2 regions of the Dellaglioa algida genome follow, and region 2 is predicted to be linked to the other one. Evidence: predicted binding sites of a transcription regulator. Region 2 holds the regulator's gene; the other holds the start of a gene.

Region 1 (7,881 bases), on a different contig from region 2:
CTAACATTCCAAAAATAGTTACCCAGTTGTTCTCTTCTTCTCCGGTTTTAGGTAATTGTTTTTGAGTTGGTTTCTTAGGAATTGAGTTCACTTTTGTTGCTTTTGGTTTCATAACTTCCTTTTTATTAATTTCTTTTTTGACAACTTCTATTTGTTTCGATTCCTTCTTAGCAGTAACTTTCTTCACTGGTTCTTTCTTAACGGAATCTCTCTTAGTTGGTTTCTTTTCAGGTTTATCTGGCGTTAAGCTTCTGATAAGCGTATTTGTAATTTCAAAATGGCCTGGTGCCATTTCTTTCACATCCGCCGAATAAGCCTTGTCTGTCCCAACTTCTCTGACGGTATACGTTACCTTTTTACCATCATTTCTAAGATATAATTCTTGCCAAGAATATGCCCATTGATTGTTTGCATTCAATTCTACAACCTCACCGTAAGCTTTGTCATCCGCATATAATTGAACTTTCACTTGTCCAGGTCGTAACCCACCTTGATTATCATGATCGTCCCATTTCTTTATAACGTGAATGGTTGTTTTATCAGGTTCATGTTCATTAATCAGATTATTTCCATCTACCTTAGACGTATAACCTGAAACCGAATCTTCTGAAATCGTATATTCAATTACTTTTCCATTTTCATATTTCGGTATGTCTTTAAATGAATATTTCCAGTCGTCTTTTGCAGATACTAATTTTACATCTCCGACTTGTTTACCATTCGCTAGTAAATGAACTTTAATCGTTTCGGGTCTTTTTCCATCTCGATTATTGTCATCTAACCACGTTTTATGACCTGAAACACTCGTTAATTCAGACTCATGCTTGTTAATCAGATTATTTCCATCTACTTTTGATGTATAACCTAATACCGAATCTTCTGAAATCGTATACTCAATTACTTTACCGTTTTCATATTTCGGCACATCTTTAAACGAGTATTTCCAATCGTCTTTTGCGGATACGGACTTCGTATCTCCAACTTGTTTGCCGTTTGCTAATAAATGGACTTTAATCATTTCCGGTCTTTTTCCATCTTGATTATCATTATCCAACCAGGTTTTACGACCTGATATACTTGTCAACTCAGACTCGTGTTTGTTAATCAGATTATTCCCATCTGCTTTTGACGTATAATCTAATACCGAATCCTCTGAAATGGCATATTCAATTACTTTACCGTTTTCGTATTTTGGCACGTCTTTAAATGAATATTTCCAATCGTCTTTTGCGGATACTGACTTCGCATCCCCAACCTGTTTACCATTAGCTAATAAATGAACTTTAATCGTTCCAGGTCTTTTGCCGTCTCGATTATTGTCGTCTAACCACGTTTTCGTTCCTGAAATTGTTGCTAATTCAACTTCATGCTTATTAGTAATCAACAATTCATTATTCGATTTATTCATGATTGACGTGAGCGATATATACTGATGTGCGACATTTAGTTCCCTCACACTATAACTATTTTTTACACCTTTTGATTTTTCATTTAAATCTGTCCAGCGATGAACCCAGTTATTTGCTTCACTCAATTCCACAACTTCACCTTGTGTCTTACCGTTTGCATATAATTGAACCCAAACTTTATCAGGACGCACACCATCTTGGTTGTTCTGATCATCCCATTTTTTCGTAACTTGGATTATTGTTTTTTTGGGAATGTAGCTATTAATAAGGTTGATTCCATCAACTTTTGATGTATAGCCTGGCACCGAATTCTCTGAAATAGTATATTCGATTGCTTTACCGTTTTCGTATTTCGGCACATCTTTAAATGAATATTTCCAGTCTTCTTTTGCGGATACTGACTTCGCATCTCCGACCTGTTTGCCATTTGCTAATAAATGGACTTTAATCGTTTCGGGTCTTTTACCATCTTGATTATTTCCATCTAACCACGTTTTATAACCTGAAATTGTTGTCAATTCAGACTCATGTTTGTTAATCAGATTATTTCCATCTACTTTTGCTGTATAACCTGCTACTGAATTTTCTGAAATGGCATATTCAATTACTTTGCCATTCTCGTATTTTGGCACATCTTTAAATGAATATTTCCAATCATTTTTTGCGGATACTGACTTCACATCTCCAATTTGTTTACCATTTGCTAATAAATGAACCTTAATCGTTTCCGGCCGTTTTCCATCTTGATCATTGTCATCTAACCAGGTTTTATTACCAGAAATATCAGTCAATTCAGTTTTATGACTGTTAGTAATCATAAACTCATTTTTTTCTTCATTAACTACGGAAACGACCGATTTATATTGTTTAGAGACGGCGACTTCCTTAACGCTGTAGTTTACTTTAGACCCTTTTAATTTTTTATCTAATTCTGTCCACTGATATAACCAATGATTTGCTTCATTCAATTCCACAATGTCGCCTTGTGTTTTATCATCCGCGTACAGTTGAATCTGGACTTTATCGGGGCGCAGACCATCCTGATTATTGTGGTCCGCCCATTTTTTGGTAACTTGAACGGCCGTTTTCTCAGGCGTATATCGATTAATTAAATTAAATCCTGATACTTCGGGTGTATAACCAACCACGTTATCTTCAACTACGCTGTAATGAATTAATTGGCCGTTTTCGTATTTTGGCATGTCGTTAAATGTATATTGCCAATTTTCAGCGGCCGTCACTTTTTTAGCAACCCCGACACGTTGGTTATTCGCTAATAAATGAACCTGAATAGCACTTGGTCGTTTTCCATCTTGATCGTCATTATCGACCCATGTTTTTTTACCAGAAATAGCGGTCAATTCGGGTTTATGTGTGTTGGTGATTAAAAACTCGTTCTCCGCTGCATCCGCGTTTGAAATATCAGCTTGGTACTGTTTTGAAACATTTAATTCCTTTACGCTATACTTAATTTTCGTACCATTTTCGTTTTTATTCAGATTCAACCAGTGCCCGGTCCAATGATTGTCCTCATTTAATTCGACCGGATTTCCTTTTTCTTTTCCGTCCGCATATAATTGCACTTTTACATCGTCCGAACGTATACCATCTTGATTATTGTGATCAACCCATTTTTTAATTACCGTTACGCTCGTTTTCGTTGGCATATAGGTATTTTCGATATTCATACCGTCTACTTTACCCGTATAGTCTTCGACAGCATTTTCAGATACTGTATATTGAATTAATTTTCCGTTAGCATATTTGGGCACATCGCTAAACTTGTATTGCCAGTTTTCACTGGCTTTTACCGTTTTTTCAGGTCCCTCTTGCTTACCGTTTGCTAATAAATGAATTTTAATCGATTCGGGTCTCTGTCCGTCCTTATTTTCATTATCTACCCACGTTTTTTCACCACTAATATCTGTCGTCTCGGATTCATGCTGATTCGTAATCACGAATTCATTCTCACTCGCATCTTGAGTCGTTACCTCTGGAACATACCCGTCTGTTTGACTCGTTTCTTCAACAGTATAGATAATTTCAGAACCATTAACGCTCTTCACTAGCCCTTTCCACGAATAATGCCATTGGTTAGCAGCTTCCAAAGTGACTGGATCACCCGTTTTATTTCCATTTGCATACAGTTGTGCAGTTACTTTCTCAGGACGCAAGCCATCCTGATTATCGTGGTCGTCCCATTTTTTAGTTACTGAAGCAATTGTTTTATTTTCTCCATCAATCTTGCCATCCACGTTGACATTTTTAACCGTCGCATTTGATTCTTTACCGCTTACCGCTGGTTGATTGAATTCTCGATACCATATTTTACTTTTATTTTCAAAAGACTTTTGATTGTAATCTTGAATTTTTGTTAAATATTTAATTCTAAAAGTATTCTTTGACACCCATCTTTCCGGGATAAAAACCTTAATTTGTCCAGTCTCTGGATCAGCAGAAATAGAGCTACCCTGAAATACTTTTGTGAATTTTTCTACGGCTCCTTTACCCAGAAAACAACTACGATTATAGCCATTCACAGAAATTTCAAAATTATCTAAATCTAGTTTCTGTCCGGGTTGTATTTTGTCATCAATATCGACGCCATCTGTCGCAAAATTTTTATTATTATTAATATTTAAAAACCACCGTACATGACTTGTATCCTCAGGTTGCATATCGCCCGACTTATAATAAAACGAATTTTTAGTCGGCTTCGTTGCTGGCTTTTCGATACTTATTTTCGCAGACTGATTCCCACTTGTGATGATTAAATTCCCAATGTTTTTATCATCCATTTCAGTCATATTACGGCCCTCTAAATCAAACTCAGTCCATCCCTTAACATCTGACATATCTTCAATATTATGATCAAATAAAATGACTGCTTTTTCTTTGGTTACCGTTAAGGTTCCCACGTCGACATTATGTATTTTAAATTTATAGGTTTTAGCATATCCCGTCCCAAACACGTTGCCAGAATGTGGCCAATTGACAGCAATAATGTCTCCCGCCTTTATCTTTCTCCCTTGAGCATTAAATTCTAATCTAACCGTTGCCTTCCCTCCATCAACCATTCTATTTGTTGATAGTTTAAGATCCGTCACCATATGACTCACATCATTATTTACTTTTGCTTGTTGCGTTACTACATCCCCATGGGTTGCTTCAGCGTAAGCCGTTGCTGGCGTAATGCAAAAAGAAGTTAATAATCCTAATAATATGAAATATGTCCTTATTTTTTTATTCATCTAATCCTCCACTAAGATTCATCATTGGTCTAGTTCATTTATTGAGACGTTTGATCGTTTAATTTCGTTAAAATTTGTCCCATAAGTTCCTTTTCGTCATTTGAAAGAACTTTTATTGATTCGGCTAATGCCTTATCAGCGATAGTACTATAACGATTGTAAGTTTCTTTTCCACTATCTGTCAGCTTTAATCGGGAAGCTCGCTTGTCTAAAGGATTCACTTTTTTATCGACGATGTTTTTATCAATTAAACGTCTTAAAATACCAGAAATCGTTGCCTTATCGATATCTATTCGTTTTGCTAAATCCGCAGAAGTTACTAATTGCGTCTTAGACATTAAGCCTATATTTTTAATAACGGCCCATTGTTGAACCGTTACACCTTCTTTTATTAATTCTTTATTAACTTGATATTTCACTTTTTTAGAAACCGACATGAGCAAATAACCTAAATCCATATCCATCACTCCTCATATTTTAGTTAGCATACTAACTATACCAATTGGTACACAATATTTCTATGAAGGATTTCTCTTTTTTTTAAAATAATGCCAGTAATTTCTTACTGACATCATTAAAAAACCATTATAGTCACTCACTTATAGAGATTTTATTGCAGGTACCATTGACTAAAGGAACGTATGTTCGTATAATTAGGTATTATATTGAAGGGAGGTTTTTAGAATGTACAATTATGGCAATGAACCTAGAAGGGTCATCTTTATGATTGATTCTAAATCCTTCTATGCTTCAGTTGAATCCGTTGCACGCGGACTCAATCCGCTACGTTCTGTTCTTGTCGTGATGTCTACTGCCGAGAATACCGGTAGCGGATTAGTTTTGGCGGCTAGTCCGATGGCTAAAAAACTATTTGGCATTAGTAATGTGACCCGTGCTAAAAGCGTTCCAATCCACGATGAACGTTTAGTAATTGCTCCACCAAGAATGAATTTATATATAGAAGAAAACATAAAAATTAATAAAGTTTTTCAACAGTTTGCGTCAGATGATGACATCCACCCCTACTCTATTGATGAATCAATTATTGATATGACGACTAGTTGGAAGCTTTTTGGAAATTCTCCATACGAAGTTGCTCGAAAAATTCAACTCGCCGTAAAAAAGGAAACCGGTATTTATACAACAGTTGGCATTGGTGATAATCCAGTGCTCGCTAAGTTCGCCTTAGACATCGAAGCAAAACGTAATCATAGCTTAATTGCTGAGTGGCACTATGAAGATGTGCCAGATAAACTATGGCCCATTACTGAATTTGAAAATGTTTGGTCAATCGGGCAGCAGACTACTAAAAAATTAAAATCTTGGAAGTTCAATTCAATGTATGATTTAGCACACTCTAATCCGTATGAACTTAAAGCTAGATTAGGTGTTGTTGGTAGTCAATTATTCGCGCTCAGCTGGGGCATTGATCGTTCAATCATTCATGAAAAATACATCCCAAAAGAAAAATCATACGGTAATAGTCAGGTATTGCCTAAAGATTATGTTATTCAATCCGAAATTGAAGTTGTTATCCGTGAGATAGCTGAACAGGTTGCTGCGCGTTTAAGAGCCCATCATAAATCTGCAACCGTTATTAATTTGGGGATTGGTTTCTCTCTGGCAGAAACCACAGACTCTACACGCAGCCGACCAGGTTTTGGAATATCAATGAAGATTGATCCTACCAATTCAAATCTAGAGCTAACAAATCACGTCCTGAGGTTATTTCGGAAAAAGTGGCATCACGAATCATTAAGACACATTAGTATTTCTTGTGGCAACTTGATTGATGACAACGCACAGCAACTAGACATCTTTGATACTAAAGACGACGAACTTAAAAATCATATTTTAGATCATACAATCGATGACATTCGAAAGAAGTATGGCTTCAACTCACTTGTAAAATTATCCAGTAAATCAAAAGGCGCCACCGCGATTGGTCGTGCCGGTCTCGTTGGCGGCCATGCTGGAGGAAATGCATATGACTAAGGAAACTAGCGACTCAAATCTCATAAATCAATTCCTTAAATATGATTATCATGATCGTGGCATGATGAAATGGCAGGGCTTCTATTTAAGTGACCATACCTCGGCTAGGACAAAGAAATCGAACGAAGAAAAATCCAAACAAGCATTAACCCACGCTATTAAGATGACTAGTCGTGAGATTGCAGAAGTAATTAATTCTGCAATTATGCAATCTACTCCCGTCTCTATTGATTTATCTACCAAAAATATTGATGGCACTCTTCTGGATCCAGTTACGGGTTTAATTGCTGGGTGGTATGAAGATAACTTAATTATTAACGACGCGAAAGTAAATATTGCGGATATACATGCGATTTATTTCTCTAGTTATTAAAAGAAGGCAACCGATATACGCAGAGTTTATCTGTGTATATCGGTTGCCTCCTTTTAATTATTCTTTACGGTAAGGATCAATTCATCCAGAACTGCCCACCCTACTTCAGTTACTTTTTCCGTGCACGATATAAATTAACCATAGTTCTACCTAAAAATATCGCTATAATAAAAATTCTACAATCATGAAATAAAGAACTATCTTGAATAAAGAATGATAAAATTATTATCATTAAAAATATCGTCCCTATAAGAGAAAGAGAATCATCTACGCTCTTTTTAAATTTTTCCATATTTTACACCCGCCTAAAATATAATTATAGTCAACAAAGTGTCACTTCTTAACATCCACTCAAGTAATAAACTAAGTAAGTACTTTCTAAAAAGTACTCGCTCATTTTTCATTTAGATTTTTAAAATTGCCGCTATTATGAATGTATAAATAATAACAATAATACCCATTAAAATCCCTGAAAGTATTGCCTCTGAACCGATAGCTCCTTGTATACCCGCTAACCACAGTCCAATTATACATAATACGACACCAACTATACCCAGCCATCTCGCCTGATTATTATCAGTCTTAACTATTTTTTTATTGATAAAACTCCCCCTAGTATTTTAAAACCAACATTAGGATAACACCCGTTATCAATTGCTACAATTCATAACGTTTCTTATTCATGATATAATGAACTCATAAAAAAGAAGCCCCACGTCAACAGGCCTTCTCGTATAGAACTGTTAAAGACGATAGCTAAATGTTAATGATTTTTTTGTCCTAATTTTATAATGACCACTCATTTTCATAAGTATTACCTCCTTAAGAATAGCCACTATCTTTTCTGTTAGAC
Region 2 (7,881 bases):
AGAATTATTTTGTATCGTTCTTTAATATGGGATTTCAATACCTTTGATAAATAGTGCATGAATTAATATAAATGAGTCTTAAACCAACCGTTAAATTAACTAATATTCAAACAAGTAACTAAGCTAATTTTAATAAGAATAAGATGAATATGACGAGTTAGCTAATCCGGCAATAATAGCAGCAATGAAAAAGAAATATAAAAGAATACCAGCTATGCTAAGAATAAAAGAAACGATCCCGGCAATGTTCCATGTTTTTTGAACGGCTTTAAATGTTTCGACGTCTTTGTAGTCACCTTTTTGCCAAGCCCACTCATTACCTTTAAAACCGATAATAAAAATCCAAACGATATTGAAAATTGGGATGAGAACTAGTAAGGGAAGGTACGTTTTATTAGCAATTCCCCAAATCCAGTTGTACATAAATGCGCCCCAGTTCCAGCCTTTGACTTCTTGTGGGACAACGTTGCCATTTTCTTCCATCATAATATAATCCTCTGAGTCAGCTTTTAACGTGAATCAGTTTGCTGCACGTTATTTAACTATAAAAACAAGTGGTAGGAGTTGTACCCACTAAAAATGTTGCTGAGTACTCGTTAAAAATTTTTATTTCTTAGCAGGTGCTTGTTTGAGTGTGAAAATTGCTGCAATAATTAATAAAATAAATGTTGGAAGTGCAAAAATCATAGATACAAGGAATAGTGCGGAACCAATAATTCCAAGAACGTGGCCGGTAATAGAAATATCAACTTTTTTTGATTGAATAAGTCCAATAATGTGAAGAATAAGGCCAAGACCTAACATAATATAAAAGAAAATAGAAACACCACCGGATACGCTACCGGTTACAGTACTGTTTGTCTTGACGGACGATTCACTCATGGCACCAATAAGAACAACAATCCAAGAACTGGCCACTAACAAGACATTTATGATATCTAAGATACCCGCTGCAGTATTAATTTTTAACTTCATAAAGCATTTCCCCCAATCAGCTTTTAGCGTGAATCAGTTTATTGCACGTAAGTTTATTTAATTTAAAAATAATTATAAATTATCTAACAGCGACTCATTAGTCGCTGAGTGTTTCTTCATTATACATATTCCTTCTAATTTTTTATAGAAAAAGTACTTATTAAGCGCAATCAATTTTTTGTAGTTGATATGAATAGATTGGGCGGCAATTTAGTAGTCAAAAAAGGAATATAATTCTTATGCGTAAGGATATAGAATTTTATTTTTTTCTAATGAAACGATGGCAAATCTTGCCATCAAATTGGACATCTTGTACAATAATGGCAAGATAAAAAACGGAAGTTGGTTATAAGTAATGAAAATTGGAATCGATCGAATTAACTTTTTTACATCGAACGAGTATGTTGATATGACTGAGTTGGCTCTAGCTAGGGGTGTGGATCCTGATAAGTATTTGATTGGTATTGGTCAATCAAAAATGGCTGTAATTCCAGCGACGCAAGATGTTGTAACATTGGGTACCAATGCGGCGGATTCATTGATAGATGATGAAAACAGAGGTAAAATTGATTTTGTTATTTTTGCAACAGAGTCCGGAATTGACAATTCCAAGTCAGCTGGAGCATACATTTCTGGGTTACTTGGATTAAGCCATGTGAGGGCAATTGAAGTTAAACAGGCTTGTTATGGTGCAACTGCTGCAATTCAATTGGCAAAAGGACATGTTGCCCTTAACCCGGGCAGTCAAGTGCTAGTTATTGGGGCGGATATTGCCAGATATGGTCTGCATACTTCGGGTGAGCCTACACAGGGTGGCGGTGCCGTTGCGATGCTGATTACAAAAAATCCGGGTATTTTAGAGCTAGATGAAGAGAGTGGATTTATAACAGGAGATACAATGGATTTTTGGCGTCCTTTGAATCATAGCGAGGCACTTGTAGATGGCAAAACATCACAAAATGTCTACTTAGACTTTTTTAATAAAACGTGGACTGAGTACAAGGGTAAGACAAAATTAACATTATCTGACTTTAAAGCGATGTTATTTCATTTGCCATATACAAAATTGGGTACCAAGGGCTTGAGAGAGGTCTTATTAGAAGCTAATGAAGACGAAAAAATAGAATTGACACGCGAATTTGAAGCGGCAAAAAGATACAATAATCAAGTAGGAAACTTATATACTGGATCGTTGTACTTGAGTTTTATTTCCTTACTCGAAAACAGCAATGATTTAAAAATTGGTGATAGAGTTGGATTATACAGTTACGGATCAGGAGCCGTTGGTGAATTTTTTTCTGGTAAGTTAGCGTCTGAATTTGAAGACAGGTTGCCACAAATAAATTTAGAATCACGAGTTCAAGTATCTGTTGAGGCATACGAAGAAATGTATCAAAGTCAATTAAAAAACGATGGGGCGGATATAGAGCTTGATTATAAAAATGATCATTCTAAATTTGTTTTGACTGGTAGTAAAAACATGCAAAGACAATATCTTATTCAATAGAAAAAGCCGTCAAAATTAGTTTAACTAATTTTGACGGCTTTTTAATTAAAAATGACGATAGAGACCAATAACCTTACCCAGAATAGAAACCTGATCTAAGATGATTGGTGCCATTGAATCATTCTCTGGCTGGAGACGAAAGTGATTTTCTTCTTTAAAAAATCTTTTACACGTTGCCTCGTCGAATTCATTCATTGCAATAACAATTTCACCGTTCTCGGCGTTTGATTGTTTTCTGACAATGACTTGATCATCATTTAATATACCGATATTAATCATACTTTCTCCGCGAATGGTTAACATGAACAGATCATCCGAAGAGTTGAAATCAGGTGGTAGCGGGAAGTAATCCGTTACCTGTTCGACTGCCAAGATAGGGACACCAGCCGTAACTGTTCCTACCATTGGAATTAAATTTTCGTGACTATTAATTCCAATGGCGTCTAAACCAAGTGGCGTAAGTTCGATGGCTCTAGGTTTTGTTGGGTCTTTAGTTAATAATCCTTTTTTCTCAAGTCGAGCAATGTGTCCATGAACCGTAGAAGTTGAAGATAAAGAAACAGCTTCGCCAATTTCTCTAACCGTTGGCGGGTAGCCCTTTGTATCTACTCGTTCATGAATAAAGCGCAAGACCGCAAGTTGTTTGCTGTCAGATGCTTTTGTCATTTCGTACACCTCATCATCCTTATTTATTACTTTAATAGTAGCATATGAGGCTACTTGTTGCAAACAAACGTTCGGTTAATTTAATTAATTGTTTTTTATGATATTATCAGTTATGATTATTAATGAAATTTTAAGGAGTGATAGCTGATGATCCCAGAAGATTTAGCACCAAGAATTAATGAATTAACTGCAAAAAGTAAAACAGATGAAGGCTTAACAAAAGCCGAAGAAGCTGAGAGAAAAGAACTTCGTGAAACTTATCTTGCTTTATTTAGGGAAAGTTTCAGAAGCCGTGTTGAAATGATGCAAGTATATGATAAAACGGGTAAGGAAGTAACACCCGATAAAGTTAAAAAAGTTCAACGTGATAAGGGCTTACGAGACGACTAGGAAAATAGTTAGCGCTTTACGCATATTTACCTTTTCTTTTATGTGATAATTGTGTAGAATTAATGATTGAAGTGTATGGAAAGGGGTCTTGAATTATGTCAATGGGAATGACGATATTAATCGCCGTTATTGCGTTAGCAGTTGGACTTGTCGGAGGATTTTTCGGTGCTCGTAAATATATGGAAACGTATTTACAAAAGAACCCGCCAATCAATGAAGATATGTTAAGAATGATGATGGTCCAAATGGGCCAAAAACCTTCTGAAAAGAAATTGCATCAAATGATGTCATCAATGAATGCGCAAGCAAAAAATAGCTCACAAAAAAAATAATTTAATATTTTATAAACAGGCAAGGGTTTTCTTTGCTTGTTTTTTTTTCACAAAAAGGGGGAATTTGAAATGAACATATTTAGAAAACTAGGATGGTTTTTTAAACAAGAAAAGAAATCGTATGGTATTGGCGTATTTTTCTTGATTCTAGTAGCAATTTTTCAAATTGTACCACCAAAGATTATTGGAAACATTGTTGATAGCATGAGTAGAAATGAACTAACAGTGCGTAAATTAGCTATTTGGGTTGGAATTCTTATTTTCGTTGCAGTAGGACAATACCTCTTCCGGTATATTTGGCGAACTAATATTTGGGGGAGTGCAGCTCGACTTGAAAAAATATTACGTACCAGATTATTTAAACATTTTATGCAAATGGATCAGTCTTTTTTTCAACAAAATAGGACGGGTGACCTGATGGCTCATGCTACCAATGATTTAACGGCTATTCAACAGGTTGCTGGTGCCGGTATCTTGACTTTTGCCGATTCAATTATAACGGGTGGAACGACAATCATTGCAATGGTTGTTTTAATCGATTGGCGGTTAACTATTTTAGCAATAATACCGTTGCCTTTATTAGCGGTTATGGCCAGATTTTTGGGAACTAAAATACATACCGCGTTTGCCACCTCGCAGGCCGCATTTTCAACGTTGAATAATAAGACGCAAGAAAGTGTTAGTGGCATTAAAGTAATTAAAACGCTTGGACAAGAACAGGAAGATATTAATGATTTTGAAGAAAAAGTTCAAGAGACAATCAAAATTAATAGAAGAGTTAATTTTCTAGATGCATTATTTGATCCAATAACTAGTTTAATTATTGGATTATCATATGTTTTTACAATTATTCTTGGTGGGTATTATGTGACCAATGATGTAATTTCGATTGGACAACTGATTTCATTTATTAGTTATATTGCATTACTTGTCTGGCCGATGTTCGCAATTGGTCGATTATTTAACGTAATTGAACGTGGAAACGCGAGTTACGATCGCGTACAAATACTACTTAATCAGACCAGTGGAATTATTGATACTAAACAAGGATTGGCTAAATCGCCAACGGGACCTTTTGATTTTGACATACATCATTTCAACTATCCGGATGATAATCGTGTGAGTTTGCGGGATGTTAAATTTCATATTGGTTCTGGACAAACGCTAGGAATAGTTGGTAAAACGGGTGCTGGTAAATCGACAATTATGAAATTGATCCTTCGTGAATTCGATGTCTATAAAGGCACTATCTCAGTTAATAATTCAGATATAAAAAAGTATGCTTTAGACGCATATCTTAAATCGATAGGTTACGTACCTCAGGAGAGTTTTTTATTTTCAACGACTATATTTGATAATATACGGTTTGCCAACATGGATTTAACAAAAGAAGATGTTGAAATGGCCGCATTTGATGCTGATCTGGATACTGATATTATAGATTTGCCACAGCAGTATGAAACGGCAGTTGGAGAACAAGGAATCTCACTCTCTGGTGGACAAAAGCAACGATTAGCTATTGCTCGTGCCTTAGTGATCAATCCAGAATTATTAATTTTAGATGATGCGTTATCTGCGGTTGATGCTAGAACGGAATCAATTATTTTAAGCAGACTCAAAGAAAAACGTCAAAACAAAACAACAATTATCTCTGCAAGTCGTATGAGTAGCGTGATGGACGCCGATGAAATTATTGTAATTGACGAAGGCACAATAGTTGAACGAGGACAACATGAAACTTTAATGGCGTTAAGAGGTTGGTACTATCAAATGACGACTAAACAACAGCTTGAAAATAAGTTAGATGGGGGTGGATCGCAATGAGTGAAAAATCTAAATCTAGTTGGCAAAAAGAGATGAGTGGGAAGGAACAAAGGGATGTTATAAAGCGATTGTTGCCTTATACAAAAGACTTTAAGGCGGACTTTTTAATCGCAATTTTGTTTGCGGCACTTTTAAGCGGGATTAACATACTTTTACCATTACTTTTACAATATTATATGGATCACTATCTTCAGTCTAAATCGACACCACTAAATGTTATGTTTTTATTTGCGGGACTGTACTTTATAGGTGTCATTTTAAAAGCAATTACACAATTTATTCAGATGTATTTGTATTCAATGGGTGCAGAAAAAACATTAGAAAAAATTCGGATTGTCCTTTTTAAAAAAATTCATACATTGGGAATGCGGTATTTTGATCAGACTCCTGCTGGAGCTGTCGTTTCTAGAGTTACCAATGATACGATGACGTTGGCTGATTTCTGGACGTTATTTATGACGCTAATTATTGGAATTTTTTCCCTTGTCTCGGCGTTTGTGGCAATGTACATTGCCAAACCACAAATAGCGTTAATAACGTTGATATTTGTGCCAATTCTAATGATAACAACATGGTATTATCAGCGATTCAGTTCAAGGGTGTATCGACAAATGAGAGAGTACTTGAGTCGGTTGAATACGAAGTTGAATGAATCTATTGTTGGGATTAATGTTATTCAGCAGTTCCGTCAGGAAGAACGAATTGAGGGCGAATTCGAAGATACAAATGAGCTTTATTTGAAAAAAAGATTTGAAATGATTAAAACTAATTCATTGTTACTTTCACCAATTATCAGCCTTTTTTATGCGTTGGCAGTGGTTATCACACTTGGATTATTCGGTATTAACAGTTTAGATCATTTTGTCGAGGCTGGAATGGTCTATGCTTTTTTAACTTATTTACAGAATTTTTTTAATCCAATGACTAACTTAATGGATTACTTAACGACATTCCAAGATGGCATTGTCGCAGGTAGTCGTATTATTGGTGTTCTTGATGATCAAACGCTTGAACCACAGCAAACGCCTGACAAAGGAGCTACTATCGTTAACGGTAAAATCGAATTTAAGAATGTTACATTTTCGTATGATAATGAAAACGCCGTTTTAAAAAATATATCATTCGTGGTACGACCTGGAGAGACACTTGCTTTTGTTGGTCACACAGGTAGTGGGAAGAGTTCAACTATTAATGTATTAATGCGATTTTACGATTTTCAAGAGGGACAAATATTAATTGATGATTTAGATATCAAAAAATATTCATCTGATGAGTTACGTAAAAAAATGGGATTAGTACTGCAGGATTCTTTCTTATTTTATGGGACCGTTGCATCTAATATTAGAATGCTCAATCAAAATGTAACTAATGTGCAGATTGAAGAGGCTGCTAAATTTGTTCATGCAGACCAGTTTATTGAGAAACTCCCGAAGAGATACCAAACGAAAGTTGTTGAGCGGGGGGCCACGTATTCTTCAGGTGAGAAACAATTAATTTCATTTGCTAGAACAATCGTAACTAATCCCAAAATTTTAATATTAGACGAAGCTACGGCTAATATTGATACTGAAACGGAACAACTTATCCAAGATGGATTGAAGCAAATGAGACAAAATAGAACGACGCTTGTTATCGCACACAGGCTGTCAACTATCGTTGATGCTAATCAAATATTAGTTTTGGATAAAGGCAAAATTGTCGAACGTGGAACGCATGAAGAATTACTAAAATTAGAAGGTAAATATTTCGATATGTATCATCTACAAAATATTTCAGATGATTAAATAAAAAATAACGCTTGAAAATCTAAACGATTTTCAAGCGTTATTTTTTATGAGGATCAACATATTTAAAATCTGGATTTATTTCCATATCTAATTGTTTAAAAGCGTCGGTTAACTTGGTGTCCATTTGTGCTTGAACTTCGTCGGTTAACTTTGTTTTTCTGTCAAGGTAGATTGGATCGCCAAATGATACGGTTATTCTTTTTCTACTGAAAAGTTGTTTAAATGTTAATGGACCCTGGTATACTGCTGGAACTAAAGGAACCTGTGCCATTCGAGCAATTAGAAGGGAACCACCTTTTAACTCTTCCGAGTGACGCGTACCGGATGGAAACATAATTAATGATAAGTCACCTTTTTTCAAAAATTTAACTGGTGTTTTGATTGTTGATGGGCCAGGATT

What was found. Region 2 encodes LexA, which represses DNA repair genes until DNA is damaged. Its sites were predicted from a motif close to CNAACANNTGTTNG; they were not measured.
Region 1: the regulator LexA is predicted to act here: its motif matches at 5,295-5,308, upstream of N0K73_RS06760 (Y-family DNA polymerase).

What each region holds. Positions count from the first base shown of each region.
Region 1 covers NZ_JANXLE010000007.1:79,071-86,951, reverse strand. Annotated here, with positions in the region: gene N0K73_RS06770 (Cna B-type domain-containing protein) at 1-4,660, opposite strand, end outside; gene N0K73_RS06765 (MarR family winged helix-turn-helix transcriptional regulator) at 4,699-5,118, opposite strand; gene N0K73_RS06760 (Y-family DNA polymerase) at 5,345-6,655, shown strand; gene N0K73_RS06755 (hypothetical protein) at 6,648-7,028, shown strand.
Region 2 covers NZ_JANXLE010000002.1:165,736-173,616, reverse strand. Annotated here, with positions in the region: gene N0K73_RS02550 (hypothetical protein) at 130-483, opposite strand; gene N0K73_RS02545 (hypothetical protein) at 607-975, opposite strand; gene N0K73_RS02540 (hydroxymethylglutaryl-CoA synthase) at 1,331-2,482, shown strand; gene lexA (transcriptional repressor LexA) at 2,528-3,148, opposite strand; gene N0K73_RS02530 (DUF896 domain-containing protein) at 3,296-3,538, shown strand; gene N0K73_RS02525 (YneF family protein) at 3,634-3,870, shown strand; gene N0K73_RS02520 (ABC transporter ATP-binding protein) at 3,940-5,694, shown strand; gene N0K73_RS02515 (ABC transporter ATP-binding protein) at 5,691-7,478, shown strand; gene N0K73_RS02510 (lysophospholipid acyltransferase family protein) at 7,519-7,881, opposite strand, start outside.